3 regions of the Priestia sp. P5 genome follow, and region 1 is predicted to be linked to each of the others. Evidence: riboswitches for the same ligand, from Rfam matches in the RefSeq annotation. Region 1 holds a riboswitch; each other region holds the start of a gene.
The links. Region 1 has a riboswitch for cyclic di-AMP ahead of MMB69_RS05025 (potassium channel family protein). Riboswitches for the same ligand answer to the same signal wherever they lie in the genome.

Region 1 (6,036 bases):
AAATTAAACGCTCATATGACGAGGATACAAGAAAACAAGGTTATGAAGTGTTAAATATTCGTTCTAGTGATGTAACCAACCAGCTAACAAATCAGTTTAAATTAGAAGAATATTTCCGTAAACAAATTACGTCTGATGAACTAACTGCTTACTATAAACGTATTGAAAACGATCTAACGCGCGTATCTTTTACACAGCTGGATTTTTCCACTTTACATGATGCCGACGCCGCTGCGGCTGAACTGCAAAAAGGAACATCTCTTGAAGACGTTCAAAAAAAATATGCTGATGTCCAGACAATCAGCAAAATAGAGAATGCTGATAATCTAAAGCTTTCAAGTCTATCTCCCTCTTTTATAGATGTTTTAAAAAAACAGCACATCGGAGAGAGTAGTGAGCCCATTAAAATGGGTAAAGTCTATTATATTCTTATTTTAAAACAAAAAGATAAAAAAACGGAATCAGAAGTCAAAGAAGAAATGATGAAAGAACTTGTTTTGAATCATATCAACCGGTATATCCAGGATGAACTGCCAAGGTTCCACGTGACTTTCAACCTTAGGTAGTTCCCTTTTATATAGATTGATTGTTTTCAAAAAGCAAGCAGGTAAAAGAGCTTTCTATTAATAGAGAGCTCTTTTACATTTTTAAGTAGACAGAAATGTCGTCACCTGATAAAATGAAGTTGTAAAACTTTCATTATTCGGAAAATTTATACCCTCCAGCTTTGGAGGGTTATTTTTTATGCTGTTGGACGAATAAAAGAGCTTGGGACAAAAGTAGTTTAGTGGAAAGAAGATCCGAACGATGAATCGTTCGGATCTTTTCGTTAGTATGGTGAACGTATGTTTAATCTATTTATTTGTTTCTGGCTGTTGATTGGAGGGCAAGGCGAAGACTGACACGGAAATCAACAGCGGTGTCAAAAGTGATTCATACGAGCTTATTGATTCCATTGATCCCATTGTTCGCTTTTCGATTGGATTGCTTTCGTTACGTTTCAATCACTTTTCATCTTTTAAATGGCTCAGTAATCCAGGAGACATCTCCACGTGAGAAAGGGCGATGTGTGAAATCGTTTTAGCATAAGGTGTAATTTCGTTAATAAATTGTTCGAGTACGTGCAGGTGGGGAAGCTGAAGCTTTGTAATAAAGCAGGCTTGCCCGGCGATGCGTTCACAGAATAAAGCGTAGGGATACTGAGAAATAAATCGTTTAAAACGCTCGTGCTCGCCGTTTTTCATAGTTACTTCAATAAAACACGATACAGGCAGGTGCATCTTTTCATAATCAATATCAATCGTATATCCTTTTATAACGCCAAAGCTTTCTAGCTGCCTTACTCGCTCTGCCACCGAAGGGGGAGACAGGTTAATTTGTTTTCCTAGCTCTCGTAAGGAAAGGCGGCTGTTTTGCTGCAGCGCCTGTAAAATCGATAAATCAATTTCATCAATTTTCAATTGAAAACCTTCTTTCTCATTAACGTTTCATTTGATTAGTAATAGTAGCTAAGATGTTTTATATGTAATCTAAAATTTCCGTTTTTCTTACTATAATAATTAAAAAGGAGTGAGTAAAAAATGGCAAGAGTTTTGTTAGCAAACGAAGAGGGAACAAATTTTGAAAAAGCACTGAATTTAATTCCGCATGTAAAAAGATTGTATGATGAGCTTTACGACACGCTTTGGAACAGCGATATAGTAGGAAAAGAGACTAAGGAAAAAATTAGGCTTTATCTAGCAGGTGTTAACGGCTGTGAGACGTGTATGAGCATGTCATATGTAGGGGATGAGACGCTTAATCAAAAAGTGTTAAGAGAAAAAGAGCTGGAAGAAAAAGATCGGCTGCTGTTTCGATTTATTGATGTATACCGGGTGCGTCCAAGGGAGTTGACCGATGCTGATATGGATCAATTAAAGAAATTTTACAGTGATACGCAGCTGTTAGAGCTTTTGGCTGTTATTAATTTATTTGATCAATTTCACAAAATGATTGTCAGTTTAGATTTATATGATTTTTGCAGCTTGCAGCGCAAGTGAGGTCTTCGCTAAAAATATCTTGACAGACAAAATTCACAGGAGTAAGATAGCTTTCGTGAAGTGAAACGTATCATGAATCGAATCGATTATTCTAAAAAATAGATCATAGACATTTGAATAAAAATCGCTTAATCCATTACGGAGCGGAGGACCCATTATTTACGCACATATTGTGCTCCGGGGTGAATCCTTAAAAAGGTAGGGTTACTCTTAAAACCCGAACCCGACAGCTAACTTCGCAAGCGTTTTGAGGGGGAAGAGTGTGGAAAAACACAGGAGCCTTCCTGTGTTTTTTTGCGCTTTTTTTAAGAAAAAGATGTAATTTTTTAGAAAAAGTATAAGCTAAGAGAACACACAGCAGTTGAAGAAAGGAATAAATACACTATGAAAAAACAGTTTGCTGTATTGGGATTAGGTCGTTTTGGAGGCAGTTTGGTTGAAGAGTTTGCTAATCTGGATGTGGATGTGCTCGCTATTGACCGCAATCAGGAGGTAGTAAATAAATTTAGCAACTCAGCTACATATGTTGTCCAAGCAAACGCGATTGATGAAGCTAGCTTAAAGGGGCTAGGTATCCGCAATGTTGATCATGCGCTTATTTCGTTTGGAGATGATATCGAAGCAAGTGTGCTCGCAACGATGCTTTTAAAAGATATGGGCGTTAAGCAAGTATGGGTAAAAGCAGTGAATATGTATCATCAAAAAGTGCTCGAAAAAATAGGAGCGGACAAAGTTATTCATCCAGAGCGCGATATTGCTAAGCGTATTGCTCATCACGTGGTGTCAGAAAAAATCATCGATTACATTGAATTGTCAAAGGATTATAGTATTGTCGAAATTGTCGCTTCTAAGAAACTTCATAATAAAACGCTGTTTGATTTAAACATTCGTGCCAAGTACGGCTGCAACATTATCGGCTTTCAGCGAAAAGACGGGGAAATGGTGATTTCGCCTACCGCGCATGAAATAATTGAACAAGGAGATATGCTGATTGTTATCGGACATAATCGCGATTTGAACCGTTTTGAAGAAGAAGGAGTTTAACTGATGAAAAAACAAATCATTAAACTCACCCCTCCGCAGCTGCTTGTCTCCATTTTTGGCGGAGGAATTATTATTGGTGCTCTTCTATTGATGATGCCTGTTTCTACTACTGAGCCAATCCGGTGGGTAGACGCCCTTTTTACATCTACTTCCGCTATGACAGTGACCGGCTTAGCCGTCGTAGATACAGGTACGCGTTTTACCGTCATCGGTCAAACAATCATTATGCTGTTAATTCAAATAGGCGGTCTTGGCATTATGTCATTTGCCGTGTTGATTTTTATGATGCTAGGTAAAAAAATTGGATTTAAAGAGCGTATGCTCGTTCAGCAGGCATTAAATCAAACGAGCGTCGGCGGAGTTGTCCTGCTAGTTAAAAGGCTGTTTATCTTTTCATTTTTAATTGAGTTTATTGCACTTATTTTTTTAGCGATACGCTGGGTTCCGGAATTCGGATGGTCTAAGGGGCTGTTCTTTAGCTTGTTTCATTCAATTTCAGCTTTTAATAACGCAGGGTTTGGACTACTGTCTGATAACTTAGTGCAGTATGTTGGAGATCCTATTATTAACATAACGATTTCTTTTTTGTTCATCATTGGCGGGTTAGGGTTTACCGTTCTTGCTGATATGTGGGTGAAAAAATCGTATAAAAAACTAACGCTGCATTCAAAAATTATGATTATCAGCACGTTTGCGATTAATGTGATTGCCATGCTTTTTATTTTTTTCTTAGAGTACAGCAATTCGCATACGCTCGGAAATTTATCATTAGGAGACAAAGTATGGGCTTCTTATTTTCAAGCGGTAACGACAAGAACCGCTGGATTTAATACAATTGATTTAGCTCACCTGCATGACGCAACGGTTTTTTTAATGGTCTTATTAATGTTTATTGGTGCAGGAAGTGCGTCAACAGGAGGCGGTATTAAACTAACAACGTTTGTGGTGATTGTTTTTTCTGTATGGGCATTTTTACGAAGCCGGGAAGATATTGTGCTGTTAAAGAGACGACTTCTTCCTCTTCACGTGTTTAAGGCACTAGCCATCACGATGATTTCGATTATGTTTGTGTTTGGGGCCATTTTTCTGTTAAATATTTCGGAAAATCTGCCGTTTGTAAAAATTATGTTTGAAGTTGTTTCTGCGTTTGGAACAGTAGGCTTATCGATGGGAGCGACTCCTGAACTTTCATACTTTGGCCGCGTGATTATTGTTTTTATCATGTTTTTAGGAAAAGTGGGGCCATTAACGCTTGCGTTTTCATTATCTAAGCAAAAGCGTGAAGCCGTTCGTTATCCAAACGAAGATATAATGCTAGGGTAGAAAAATCGCCTTCGATGAGGCGATTTTTTTATATTATTTATACGTTCAAGACATATAAGAGGTTACGCACAAAACAGTTGCGATGAATAAAAAGAAGGCAAAGACAAGAACAATGGGCAATTTGGAATGTCGGCGCATTAAAGGTCCCCCTTTTTTATAGTAAAAAATCTCTTACTATATATAACGAAAGAAACAAAAATATGATTCACTTTTTTTGGCGAAATTTGAAGGTTTTTCTCGTTGGAAAAATCCGCACCCCTGTCCTAAACATTTTGCCAAGCTGTTGCATACACTAAAAGTAGATAACAGGAAGTGAGGGATGGTACGTGGGAAAACAAAATTTTGCGTTAATCGTTGTGTTATTTGTTTTACTTGTTATTGTAGGTGCGTCTGGCTTTCGCTTTTAAACGTTAACTTTATTTACGCATGGCCCCCGTCAAAAAGGGCATACTAGGCGGAAGTAAAAACCAAAAATTTCTTCAATATTGCCGAACAATGAGTTCCTCTACTCATTCATCTAATCGGTATGTAGCCATGCGAAAGCATGGTTTTTTTTGTCGTAAGAGGATGAATGATGTTCATCCTCTTTAGAAATTAATAGTAGCAAGAACACCCTACGATTACTAATAGAATAAATAAAACAACGATAAATGAAAAACCAAAACCGCCTTTTGCGCCCATATGTGTAACCTCCTTTAATAAAAGTCTCTATATCCTATGTACTAATTGGGTTAAGTGATTGAGAAATTTGCCTATTTTTTAACGGTAACGATCTTTTGAGAAGAATGAAGAACACTTACTTTTTTCATTTTCGTAAAAATCCTTTATGATAAGAAGAAAAGGAGGGCAAACAGGTGGGAATACATGCACAATACGTCATGAATCAGCTAGAAGAGGGAAAGTGGAAAGAGATCAAACGCGAAATTCAACAAGAAATGAAGAAAAAACCTCAAGCATCTGATTTGTACTGTTACTTAGCGGTTTGTTTAGCAAAGCAAATCGAAGAATCAATTATCTTTGAAAAAATGGTATTAAATTTAGAAATGGACCGAGCTCTTCATCAGGCATTAACATTAAATCCATCTTCAAGCTTGGCGCACTTCGTTCGAGGAATAAAATACCGGGAAACTCCGCTTATGTTTGGAGGGAATTACGAAAAATCGCTGTCTTATTTGCATCGGGCGCAAGATCTTGGTTTTGAAGGGATTATGCTGCCGCTCGAACTCGCCAAAACCTATATTCAATTAAAAGAAATGGAAAAAGCGAAAGAACAAATCGCCTATGCCCGGGAAATCAATCCTACTCACGGAGATATTAAAAAAGTCGAAAACATGCTGCAAACAGGACGGTGAATCAAAAGTCCTGTTTTATTTTTGGTCTTGAGGAAATATATGCTGATTTTCATAAAGAATTGCTTTTTATATAACAATAAGAATATTTATAAAAATTTTAAGAAGTGCATGTAAGTCCAACGACTTCTTAACTGCTAGATTTTCTACATTATTAGAGCATTCAGTCTACATAATTCCAAAAATAGTAAGAAACTATCAGCCTATGGATAAATTGTTAGAAAATATAGATAATTGTAAAAGGATAGAGAGAAAAGTTAAACATGCGACTAACTAAAAAA
Region 2 (6,036 bases), 130 kb from region 1:
CAAGCAAAGACGAGAAGCGTTTTCGTCTTCCAACGTGCCCTGACATAGACAGAGCTCCTATGGTAATACCGTGATAGCTCATCCAGCGTGACAAAACCTTCGTTTTGGTTGGCTTTCCTTGCTCTTGAAAATGCTGAATTGCCGTTTTCATAGCCGTTTCAGTCGCTTCTGTCCCGCTGTTAACAAAAAAACTCCACTGGAAATGATTGCTGCTTAATTCACATAGTTTCTTAGCTAAGGCTTCTGTTGGATCACTTGTAAACTGCGACCGATATACAAACGCAACTTTCTGTGCCTGATCGGTCATCGCATCAATAATTTCTTTTACGCCGTGTCCGATACTTGCTGTAACTGCCCCTGACGAAGCATCTATGTACCTTTTTCCATCTTGGTCGTACAAATAAATTCCTTTTCCATATGAAATAACTGGGTAGTCATCGTCGAGCAGCGGCTTTATCACATGGGTCTTATTCATTTCCGCACTCTCCTTTCAAACACATACTCTTATTAAACTGTATGCTGAAAAGAAGAGTTTCTTGCCAATAAAAAAAGCCCTAGCATATAGCTAGAGCTTTTGCGCTTATTAAGCCGATTGCGTTACAGATTTATCCATACGCTTTGCTTCTGACTCAGCCACAATAACGGCACACGCAGCGTCTCCCGTAATATTTACAGATGTACGAAGCATATCAAGCAAGCGATCAATTCCGATAATCAATCCGATACCTGCTACAGGCAGGCCAACCGAACTCAGTACCATTGCTAGCATAATGAGACCAACTCCCGGCACACCTGCTGTACCAATACTAGCAAGCACCGCTGTCAATACAACCGTCACAAGAGCCCCCAGCGATAGGTCAACGCCGTATACTTGTGCAATAAAAATAGTCGCTACACCTTGCATAATTGCCGTTCCATCCATGTTAATGGTAGCACCTAACGGCTGAACAAAACTGCTGATGGACTCCGGGACACGAAGATTTTTCTGTGCCACATTCATTGAAATCGGAAGCGTTGCATTACTGCTTGATGTACTGAAGCCAACTGTCATCGCAGGAGCAAAACCTTTAAAAAATTCAATTGGGTTGCGTCTGGCCATAAGAGCGACAGTTCCACCATACGTTACGATTGAATGGATGAACAGCGCGAGCACGACTACAATCATGTATAGACCCATCGCTTTAATTGCCTCCCAGCCTTGACTTCCAACCGCTGTTGCAAGAAGACCAAATGTTCCGTAAGGAGCAAACTTCATCACTAGATTTACAAGGTACATCATTAATTCATTGCCTTGCTCTAGTAAATTGTAAAGCCCTTTTGTTTTACTTCCAAGCATCGTAATACCAAAACCGATAAAGATAGAGAAAACGATAAGTTGAAGCATATTCCCTTCAGCCATCGCTTGAATTGGATTGACTGGAATCATATTTAAGAATGTCTCTCCAACCGGCGGTGCTTTTTCGGCTTCAAAAGAAGCGTTTTTTGTATCAAAAGATCCAAACGTACCCGGTTTAATTGCATAAGCTAAAATTAAACCGATAATAATCGCAACGGTTGTTGTAACTAGGAAGTAGGAAACTGTTTTAGCCCCGATTCTTCCTAGTTTTTTAGGATCTCCTAAACCTGCTACACCTAAAGTGATCGAGAAAAACACAATTGGTACAACAAGCATTTTAATTAAGCTTAAGAAAATTTGGCCAAGCGGTGTAAACAAGTACTTGTCCAGCGGAGCAAAAGCACTTGGAGCAAAAGCATTAATCAACACTCCTACAACAGCACCAGCAATTAGCGCGATAATAATTTTTGTCGATAGCTTCATAGATTTACCTCCCGTAAATAAATTATATTAGAATGATTCTAACTACCATACTTATTTTACCATGCATTGAGAACGATAACACTCAAAATATACAATATATTAAAAATTTTCAGATTAATAGTTTAGGAATATTTTAGCTATACAAAAAACCATGAGAATATCATGGTTTCATAGACCTGTTATTCCCTCACTGAATGCTTACGGAGTTAGCTGTCGGATTCGGGTACGTGAGTTACCCCACTTGATTCATTCAAGATTCACCCCAAGTACATTACGCACAAATATGGGTCCCCCGTTCTCTTATAAAACAAAAGAGATTAAGCAAATAATTTTTTTAAATGTTTTTTCATGATAATAATTGTTACTTTAATTAAAATTCATTTTATATGATCCTGTCAACTTTTTATTCAAAAATAATGCAGTATTTTATCATAAAAAGTTGAGAATTGTTGTATTTTAAAATATTCACATCATATTCTAATAAAACACAAACACTTATTTAACAAGACTTACAATCTAATAGATAAAAAATTAACTCAAAAAATAGTTTGTGAAGTGAACTTTCTTCTCATTAAATTCCATTCATAAATTTGCATAATTATTCTAACGTACGCGTACTTTGCTGCTTCCATAAATATTTTACTCATCAAAAAAACAACTCTTTCCAACTGTTGATTTTATCCTTATTGTACTGCTTGATATAAACTCCCTAAAATTTCACTGACTTTATTGATAGAAAGAAATGGACATTATCAATTCGCCTTATTCTATTTAATTCTGCTCACGATAGACGTACGGATTCCGTAATTTTTTTAAAAAAAGAGCGGGTAATTATCATATAAAACTATCGGAGTTTGAGCGGTACAAGTTCTTTGCTTTTTACTTATTCGCTCTCATTATTTAACACATATAAAAAAAGAGGCCGTGACGGCCTCTTTTTCTTATACAGTAACAGGTTCAGAACTTGCTTTGCGATTCTTTAATTTTTCAACAATGTCACGCGCTACCCACACACCGCACGCACTTGCCTGCGCGAGTCCTCGCGTAATACCAGCTCCGTCTCCTCCCACGTATAAACCAGAGATTTCAGTTTCAAACTTATCGTTTAGCTTTGGACGAGCTGAATAAAATTTCGCTTCTACACCGTAAAACAGCGTATGTTCAGAAGCTAAACCAGGCGTTACATGATCCAGTGCTTCTGTCATTTCAATTAAGCTTTTCATCGTATTGTAAGGAAGCACTAAGCCCAAGTCACCCGGTACAGCTTCTTTTAACGTTGGTTCTAAAAAGCCTTCTTTAATTCGATTCGCTGTTGAACGACGGCCCTTTAGAATATCTCCATACTTTTGAACAACTAAGCCCCCGTTTGACAGCATATTAGCTAACCTTGATACTTCGTGCGCATATTCGTTTGGTTGATCAAATGGATCCGAAAATTTATGAGAAACAAGCAGCGCAAAGTTCGTATTTTGACTTCCAAGCTTCGGATCTTTGTATGCGTGTCCATTTGCTAACATAATACCTGAATGATTCTCTACTACCACATGTCCTGAAGGATTGCTGCAGAACGTTCTGACTCTTGTACCTACAGACGTATTGTAAATGAATTTCCCTTCGTACAAGTGCTTGTTGATTTCTTCCATAACAACGTTGGATGTTTCTACTCGAACGCCGATGTCCACTTGATTGTTAATCATTTTTAAACGGCGTTTTTTTAGTAAGTCGCTCATCCACTTCGAGCCGTCTCGACCTGGTGAAACAACCACTTTATCAGCCGTAATTCTTTCACCGTTTTTCAATTCAATACCGCGCACGATATGCTGACCGTCTTCTTTTTCTGTTATTAAATCGGCTACTTCCGTTTTATACTGCATATCAATTTTTTCTTTTAAGTATTCATAAATGCTTTTTAAAATTTCTAAATTTTGCTCTGTTCCTAAATGACGCACCTGGGCACGCAATAGCTTTAAACCTGCTGCGTATCCGCGTTTTTCAATTTCACGAACTTTATCAGTTAACGGATCCGTAATCGTATCGGTTGCTCCGTGTTTTAAATTAATTTCATCCACATATTTAATTAAATCTACCACCTGTGATTCAGACAGATAATCCGTCATCCAGCCTCCAAATTCACTTGTGATATTAAATTTCCCGTCTGAATATGCGCCGGCTCCACCAAAACCATTTGTGATAGAACAAGCAGGCAAACAGCCAGCAAACTCTTTTTTGCCAACCGCAGGCGGACATTTTTCAATTTTTTTCTGAAGAATCGGACAATTACGTCGATAGATATCGTGTCCTTTATCGATTAATAAAATAGTTGCTTCCGGTAATTTTAACGTTAACTCATAGCAAGTAAAAATCCCAGCGGGTCCTGCCCCTACCACAATAACATCATAATTTGAGTTCATTGTACATTCTCCCATCATCTTTTTTCTTTGGGTAAAAGATAAAAGTCATTGACCGAATTTTCTTTTTTTATTATCATTCGGTTATTTTCTAGCCATTTGATAATATATCAAAAACAAATCCTTTAGTCAACAATATATACGAACATTAAAATAAAAATATAAAAAAACATTCGTTTTTATTCCAGTCAAATAAAAACCAGTGAACGAATAGCAAGCGCTATGAAATGTTCACTGGTTCTTTAATATACGGAAGAGCAATTTCTACTTTTGTTCCTACTCCTACTTTACTCGCAAATGAAATATGCCCTTGATGCTGTTCGATTATTCGGTAGCTAATCATTAAGCCTAGCCCCGTTCCTGTTTGTTTAGTAGAATAAAACGGTTCACCTAGCCGGGCTAAAGATTGCTCATCAATTCCACAGCCTTCATCCTCGATAATGACCATGCCGTATTCATTTCTTTTCTCAACGGTGACTTTAACTGTACCTTTGCTCATTGACTCAAGCGCATTTTGAATTAAATTAATAAAAACTTGTTTAAGCGCATTTTCTTCACAAAAGATTGTAATCTCATCACTAATTTCATTAATAATACGACAGTTTTTATAATTGGCGTGTGTATCTAATAATAATGTCACGTGACGGATGATTTGATTGAGACTTTTTGGGTGGTATGAATTTTCAATTTTAGGCTTGGCCAGCGTTAAAAATTCTTGAATAATGGATTCGACGCGATTCAATTCTTCAAGCATAATATCATTGTATTCTTCGTTATACTGTTTTGATGCTTTTAACAGCTGAATAAACCCTTTAATCGCCGTCATTGGATTACGAATTTCATGTGCTACTCCTGCCGCTAACTTGCTCACCATTGTAAGCTTTTCAGATTTGCTTGCCATTTCATCATATTTTTTCCGATCCGTTACGTCGCGAATAATATACTGAATGGCATCCTGTCCTTCAAACTTAATTTTGGTTGCCGAAGATTCAATAATGACGACTCCTTTTTTAGTCAATAGTTTCACATCAACACGTGGCCTCACGGACATTCCATTCATCAGCTGAACCATTCGTTCTTTTACGATTTCTAAATGTTCGGGATGAATAAAATGAAGCCAAGGACGCCCGATATACTCTTCTTTTTTCTCGCCGCCAAGAAGTTTAACACCAGCGGGATTCAAATATTGAATTCTGCCTTCTCTTGTTACAATAAATGCATCTTGGCTTTGCTGGACAAACTGCTTATATTGCTTCATTTTCCGAATGACTTCCTCTTGCTTTTGAATACTTGAGGAAAACTCTTTCCACTGAACAACTAAGAGCGGAATATCCCCTTCCGTGCGCTGAATATGGATGTGCATCGGAAACTGCTGATCTACTTTTTTCTTAAGTAAAACAACTTCTTCCTCTTGCTTTCTTAACGCTTCCACTTCATGCTTTTCAATAAAAAAGCGATTTGGCTCTTCAAATACATTACAGGAAAGAAGTCGTTCCTCCGTCGTTTTAAAAAGGTGGCAGCACGCTTCATTTAAAATTTGGATATCTCCATCCATATTCATTACGAGCATTGGTGTAAATGACATTGAAAATAGCTGTTGAAATACTTTTTCCTTTTCCATATATTCACCTTCGCTTATTGAGTTACTAGCTATAGTATAATATGGTAAATGTTGATTTGGCAAAATTTTTTTATTATTTAAACAATTTATATGTAAGTTTGTCCTTTTCCATCTGTTATAAAAAGCTCGCACATGCGAGCAAATGAGGGCTAATCAGCAAAAACAAGTACAGCCAATGATGATTAATA
Region 3 (6,036 bases), on a different contig from region 1:
TGTAAGGTTTTTATTACAAATTATTAAAGATTCTTATCTTTTTGCAAATACACATTGTATTTCATAGTTTTAACAATTATGATAAAAAAGCAAGTGTCAAAATAGGAAAATAGTTGAGCATGTAAAACGAAGCGATAAGCTTATTAATTTGAAAGAAAGGCAAGGTACATAGCTTTATGTGGGAAATTATTGTAGCAATCATTTTAGGGATTGTAGAAGGTTTAACAGAGTTTGCTCCTGTTTCGTCAACTGGGCATATGATTATTGTGGATGACCTGTGGTTAAATTCAAAAGAATTATTTTCATCTCCAGTAGCTAATACATTTAAAATTGTTATTCAGCTAGGGTCGATCTTAGCAGTAGTTGTTATTTTTAAAGATCGTTTTATTAATTTATTAGGATTGGGAAAAAAGCCAGCTGCTCCAATTGGACCGACAAATCGCTTGAATTTAATGCAGGTAATTGTTGGGCTGTTACCCGCAGGAGTGTTAGGACTTTTGTTTGATGATTACATTGATGAACATTTGTTTTCTTTAAATACGGTGCTAATTGGCTTAGTAGTCGGAGCTGTATTAATGATTCTAGCAGATTTGTTTGGACCTAAACGTCCGCGTGTAGAAACGGTGGACCAAATGTCTTATGGACAAGCACTGGGTATAGGACTGTTTCAATGTATTGCTCTTTGGCCAGGCTTTTCTCGCTCAGGCTCAACGATTTCAGGAGGAGTTCTTCTTGGAATGAGCCATAAGGCAGCCGCAGATTTTACATTTATTATGGCAGTGCCAATCATGGCAGGAGCAAGTGGACTTTCATTGGTTAAAAACTGGCAGTATTTCACATCAGATGCGCTACCGTTTTTTATTGCTGGTTTTATCAGCGCCTTTATTTTTGCGCTGGTATCTATTCGCTTTTTCCTGAAATTAATTAATCGTATCAAATTAGTACCATTTGCACTATATCGAATTGTTTTAGCAGCTATTCTATATTTTGTATTTTTATAAAATAAACACGCGAGTTCTTTAGTCCTTTAAACTTCTAATAGAGACTCAAAGAGCAAGAAAAAGCTATTGCAATGTTGCAATAGCTTTTTTGCATAAATATATATTATCGCCTTTTGAAAGCGTTTTATAAACATGGGTATTGACAAAACGTGTCGAAAAATAGTAAATTAATATTTGTGCAGTATAAAGTTAAGTAAAAGTAAGACTTCTGTTTAGTTTTATTGACTGTAAAAAACGTATGACAACGTATAGATCGTTTTAATTTTATAAAAACTGAATAATAAGCTTAATCGTATAGAGCGGGGGAATCATTATCGGCAGTAAAGCTGCCTTGGGGTGAATCCTTACAAAAGGTAGGAAACTCTCAATTCCGAATCCGACAGTTAACCCCGTTTGCTTCATTGAGAGAAAGAGCCCAAAATAGCGTAAGTAAAAGGCTGTTCTTTCTTAAGAATAGTCTTTTTTTGTTTTTTCAGAAAAGTATATACAAATGTCATACATCTTTGGGGAGGTACATCTATGAAAAAAATTCGTTTTGGTTTGGCTACGCAGATTTTTACCGGTTTAATCCTTGGTGTTCTTGTAGGGGTAATTTGGTTTAACGATCCGCGTGTAGTAACATACCTACAGCCGCTAGGAGACCTATTTTTAAGATTAATCAAGATGATTGTTATTCCAATTGTTATCTCAAGCTTAGTCGTTGGAGTTGCAGGAGCAGGGAGCGGTAAACAGGTCGGAAAGCTCGGCGTTAAAACCATTCTCTATTTTGAAATTATTACGACTTTTGCAATTGTAATCGGTGTATTGATTGCTAATATTTTTCACCCTGGGCAAGGTGTAGACATTCATTCAGCACAGAAGAGTGATATTTCACAATACGTTGAAACATCCGAACAGCAAGAAGGAAAGTCAGTGGCTGAAACTTTCTTACACATTGTTCCGACAAACTTCTTCCAGTCAATTGTTGAAGGAGACATGCTAGCAATTATCTTCTTTACAGTGTTGTTTGCACTTGGAGTAGCAGCAATTGGGGAAAGAGGAAAGCCAGTTGTACAATTCTTCGACGGCGTTTCTCACGCAATGTTTCACGTGGTAAACCTTGTAATGAAAGTGGCTCCAATTGGTGTATTTGCTTTAATTGGTGTAACGGTTTCAAAATTTGGCTTAGATTCACTCCTTTCATTAGGAAAGCTTGTTATCTTAGTTTATTTAGCGCTAATTTTCTTCCTACTTGTTGTATTAGGAGGAATTGCGAAATGGGCAGGAATTAACATCTTCCACTTATTCCGCTATATGAAAGATGAACTGTTGTTAGCATACAGTACATCTAGCTCTGAGACAGTTCTTCCGCGTATTATGGAAAAACTTGAAAAGATGGGCTGTCCAAAAGCTATCGTATCGTTCGTTGTACCAATCGGTTATACATTTAACCTAGATGGTTCCGTTCTTTATCAAGCGATTGCAGCGTTATTCTTAGCGCAAGTGTATGGTATTGATTTAACGATCGTTCAACAGCTGACGCTCATTCTTGTATTGATGGTTACATCTAAAGGAATGGCTGCAGTGCCAGGAACATCATTTGTTGTATTACTAGCTACTCTTGGAACAATCGGTGTTCCCGCAGAAGGATTAGCCTTCATCGCCGGAGTAGACAGAATCATGGATATGGCACGTACGGTTGTTAACTTAGTAGGAAACACACTAGCAGCAATTGTAATGTCTAAATCAGAAGGCAAATTTGACCCTAAAAAAGGTACAGAGGTCATGAGGGCCGGCTAATTTATAAATTAAAAAGCTACTTATTCTATTCAAAAAATTAGAATAAGTAGCTTTTTTCATAATAATCCCTTTATTATTATGGGAATTGACCCTATAATATGTAACATCAGGTATAAAAATATCCAAATTTTATTCTTACATAAAGCAGTCACTGGTTCCTTTCTTTATCAGTAAATATAGAGATAGCTTAGCTAGTAGGGGGATAGTAGAGTATGTGGAAAAAGCGAATATGGGTCATCGCCTCGATAGTAATCGTATGTTTGTTAATCCCTTACAGTTTACCGATTGTGTTTGCTTTATTAACAGCATTAGCACTTGAGGGTATTGTTCAAAAATTGCATCAATCTTTTAAAATGAAGAGAGTCTATGCAGTGCTTATGACCTTCATTTTATATGTTGTTTCGCTCATACTTATTGGATTTTTTATTGTTCGGACAATCGTTACGCAAGTGGTTGCTCTTTCAAAAATAGCGCCTTCCTTTGTAAAAGAAATCTATGAAACCGCGATTTATCCAACTATTATTAAGTGGAAATACTATTCAAACGCTCTTCCTACAGAAGTGATTTCTTCTATCGAGCGCACGCTTGAAAAAACCGTAAATTCATTAGATTCTCTATTAAAAAGTACCGTAGAAATCATCATTAGCTTTGCCGCTACTGTTCCTGGGTTTCTATTAGAGTTTCTTATTTATTTAGTAGCACTTGTATTTATCAGCCTTGAGCTGCCTGCTATTAAAAATAAAATTAAGTCATTTTTAACAGAAGAAACGAAATATAAGCTACAAGTTGTCATCACTCAGCTTATCCAAGCGGGGGTTGGTTTTATCAAGGCACAAATTATCTTAAGTGTCATGACGTTTGTAATGGCTTATGTAGGGCTTTGGCTATTAGATGTTCCGTATACCGCGCTTCTTAGTTTATTAATTGTAATTGTCGATATCTTACCAATCCTTGGGACAGGCTCGGTGCTCGTTCCATGGGGGATTTTTGCTCTTACTCAAGGACATGACTCATTAGCAATCGGCTTATTTATTCTATTTGGAGTCATTACGGTAGTAAGACGTGTAGTAGAACCAAAAGTATTTTCTACAAATATGGGCATTTCACCTTTGGCTGCACTAGTTAGTTTGTACATTGGATTTAAACTTTTAGGCTTTGTCGGATTATTTTTAGGACCGGCTTTAGTTATTTTATACGATGCTCTTCGTAAAGTAGGTATTATTCAAATTAACTTTAAACTATAAAAGCGCTGGATAAAACTAGCGCTTTTTTTTATTGAAACTTTTGTAGTACGTAATACGTAAAGAGGGAAAGGAAAAAACTATGCCGCATTGGTTTTTATCTATCAATCGGCTAATTATAGTTTTGCAGTCTTAGATTTAATGACATGAGGAGGAGAATTTTTGTTAGAGTCGGTTTTACTTTCTTTAATTGAAGCGCTAAAACAGCTCTCTTATTTTGGCGTAATTTTAGCATTAACGTTTGAATTTGTCCCGGCAGAGCTTGTTTTACCTTTAGTAGGGTATTGGGTGTATCAAGGTGATATGAACTTGTATCTGGCTATCCTTGCAGGTACAGTAGGCGGTGTTTGTGGACCGTTGACTCTTTATGCACTGGGACGTTACGGTGGACGACCGCTGGTTTTAAAATATGGAAAATACTTTTTGGTGAAAGAAAAAGAAATTGACGCCGCTGATCGCTTTTTTAATAAGTACGGCAGCGGGGTTGCTTTTTTTGGACGCTTTATTCCAGGAGTGCGCACGGCTATCTCTTTTCCGTGCGGGATGGCAAAAATGAATGTATGGCTGTTTTCTATTTACACATTTGTTGCGATGCTTCCAGTAACGGCTATTTACGTATATTTAGGATATAAGTTAGGACCTAAGTGGAAAGAGGTCGGGCCGATTGTCTCTCAATATATGCAGCCTATTGGAATCGGAATTGTTGTTTTAATTGCATTGTTTTTTATCATTAAATATGTGCGGAATAAACAAGTAGGGCAGAGCTGATAAATCGAGGAAAAGAGTGAGGATATGTCAGAGCATGAGCAGTTAAGAGTAGAGTTACGAAAAATTGAAAAGTGGGAGAAAGACCAAAAAGGACTTTTTTTCTGGGAGCGGCTGGCTCGCTTGCCTTTTTCAGCTTTAGATAAAGTAACGCCAAAGTTCATTCATCAAAAAATAGAAAAATTATTAGATGAAATTGCTAAGTATGTTGATAATGGAGGCCAGTATTTAGCTAATACGTCTGTCACGCTAGAGAAAGCATCAGCCCAATTACAAGAAAATAAGCAGCTTTCAATAGAGGATATTCAGCATTTATCTCTGCAGGAAATGGATGAATTGGCGGAGTATTTTATTGAAGTCCGAAAAAAGAATGCACAGCTGCAAGGAGCTACAACCGGAGTAGGTGGAATTTTTACACTGGCGATTGATATTCCTTTTGTATTGGGACTTACACTTAAGACACTGCAAGAAGTGGCTGTTTCTTATGGTTATGACCCCACTGAGCAAGAGGAACGAATTTTTATGGTCAAATGCATGCAGTTTTCGTCTTCTGACATTGTAGGGAAACGTGCGATTTTAGAAGAATTAGCAAGCGGAAATCGAACGCAGAGCTTGCAGCAGCTCCAAGGTTGGAGAGAAGTGTTTCTAACCTATAGAGACAACTTGGGATGGAAAAAGCTATTTCAAATGATTCCTATAGCAGGAATGGTATTTGGGGCGTATATTAACAAACAAGCGATTAGCGATATAGGAGAAGTTGGAATGATGCTTTACCGTAAAAGGCGTATTTTGGAAAAAGTCTCACAATCTAAAAAATAGAAAAAGGCTGGTACGAAAGTATTTTAGTTGAAGAAAAATCCGAAAGCGTTTGATTCTTGATTAAGAATCGAATGCGTTCGGATTTTTTCATTGGTATAGTAAATGCAGCTTTCATGTGTTAAGTCTATTTCCTTAATCAAAATGAAAAGTAGGAATGGTAATATTATTTTTTCGTCTGGCAATCAGTAAATAAATAATTCCGATTATACTCCATACAATACCGATAAATAAAGATGTTTTTTCTAAGTTAAGCCACATAAAAAATAAAAATAAACTGCCGAGTAAAGGCATAAGTACATATGAAATATATCCACTGAGAGATCGTTTGTTTTGTTGAATAAAATAATGGATAAAAACCGCTATGTTCACTGAACTGAACGCAATTAAAGCACCAAAATTAATTAAAGAGGTAGCTTTTTCAAGAGACAGAC

Region 2: another riboswitch for cyclic di-AMP. It lies ahead of MMB69_RS04335 (dicarboxylate/amino acid:cation symporter); the one in region 1 lies ahead of MMB69_RS05025 (potassium channel family protein).
Region 3: another riboswitch for cyclic di-AMP. It lies ahead of MMB69_RS26085 (cation:dicarboxylate symporter family transporter); the one in region 1 lies ahead of MMB69_RS05025 (potassium channel family protein).

The regions. Positions count from the first base shown of each region.
Region 1 is NZ_JAKWFJ010000001.1:980,962-986,997, forward strand. Features, by position in the region: gene MMB69_RS05010 (peptidyl-prolyl cis-trans isomerase) at 1-566, shown strand, start outside; gene MMB69_RS05015 (Lrp/AsnC family transcriptional regulator) at 1,005-1,460, opposite strand; gene MMB69_RS05020 (carboxymuconolactone decarboxylase family protein) at 1,581-2,039, shown strand; cyclic di-AMP (ydaO/yuaA leader) riboswitch at 2,155-2,299, shown strand; gene MMB69_RS05025 (potassium channel family protein) at 2,424-3,083, shown strand; gene MMB69_RS05030 (TrkH family potassium uptake protein) at 3,087-4,406, shown strand; gene MMB69_RS05035 (YjcZ family sporulation protein) at 4,733-4,813, shown strand; gene MMB69_RS05040 (YjcZ family sporulation protein) at 5,001-5,087, opposite strand; gene MMB69_RS05045 (tetratricopeptide repeat protein) at 5,261-5,758, shown strand.
Region 2 is NZ_JAKWFJ010000001.1:846,846-852,881, reverse strand. Features, by position in the region: gene MMB69_RS04340 (aspartate aminotransferase family protein) at 1-475, opposite strand, end outside; gene MMB69_RS04335 (dicarboxylate/amino acid:cation symporter) at 584-1,819, opposite strand; cyclic di-AMP (ydaO/yuaA leader) riboswitch at 1,999-2,153, opposite strand; gene MMB69_RS04330 (NAD(P)/FAD-dependent oxidoreductase) at 2,761-4,230, opposite strand; gene MMB69_RS04325 (ATP-binding protein) at 4,448-5,848, opposite strand; gene MMB69_RS04320 (YjcZ family sporulation protein) at 6,002-6,036, opposite strand, start outside.
Region 3 is NZ_JAKWFJ010000008.1:30,468-36,503, forward strand. Features, by position in the region: gene MMB69_RS26080 (undecaprenyl-diphosphate phosphatase) at 177-1,001, shown strand; cyclic di-AMP (ydaO/yuaA leader) riboswitch at 1,275-1,414, shown strand; gene MMB69_RS26085 (cation:dicarboxylate symporter family transporter) at 1,521-2,780, shown strand; gene ytvI (sporulation integral membrane protein YtvI) at 2,993-4,024, shown strand; gene MMB69_RS26095 (DedA family protein) at 4,184-4,789, shown strand; gene MMB69_RS26100 (EcsC family protein) at 4,814-5,605, shown strand; gene MMB69_RS26105 (APC family permease) at 5,738-6,036, opposite strand, start outside.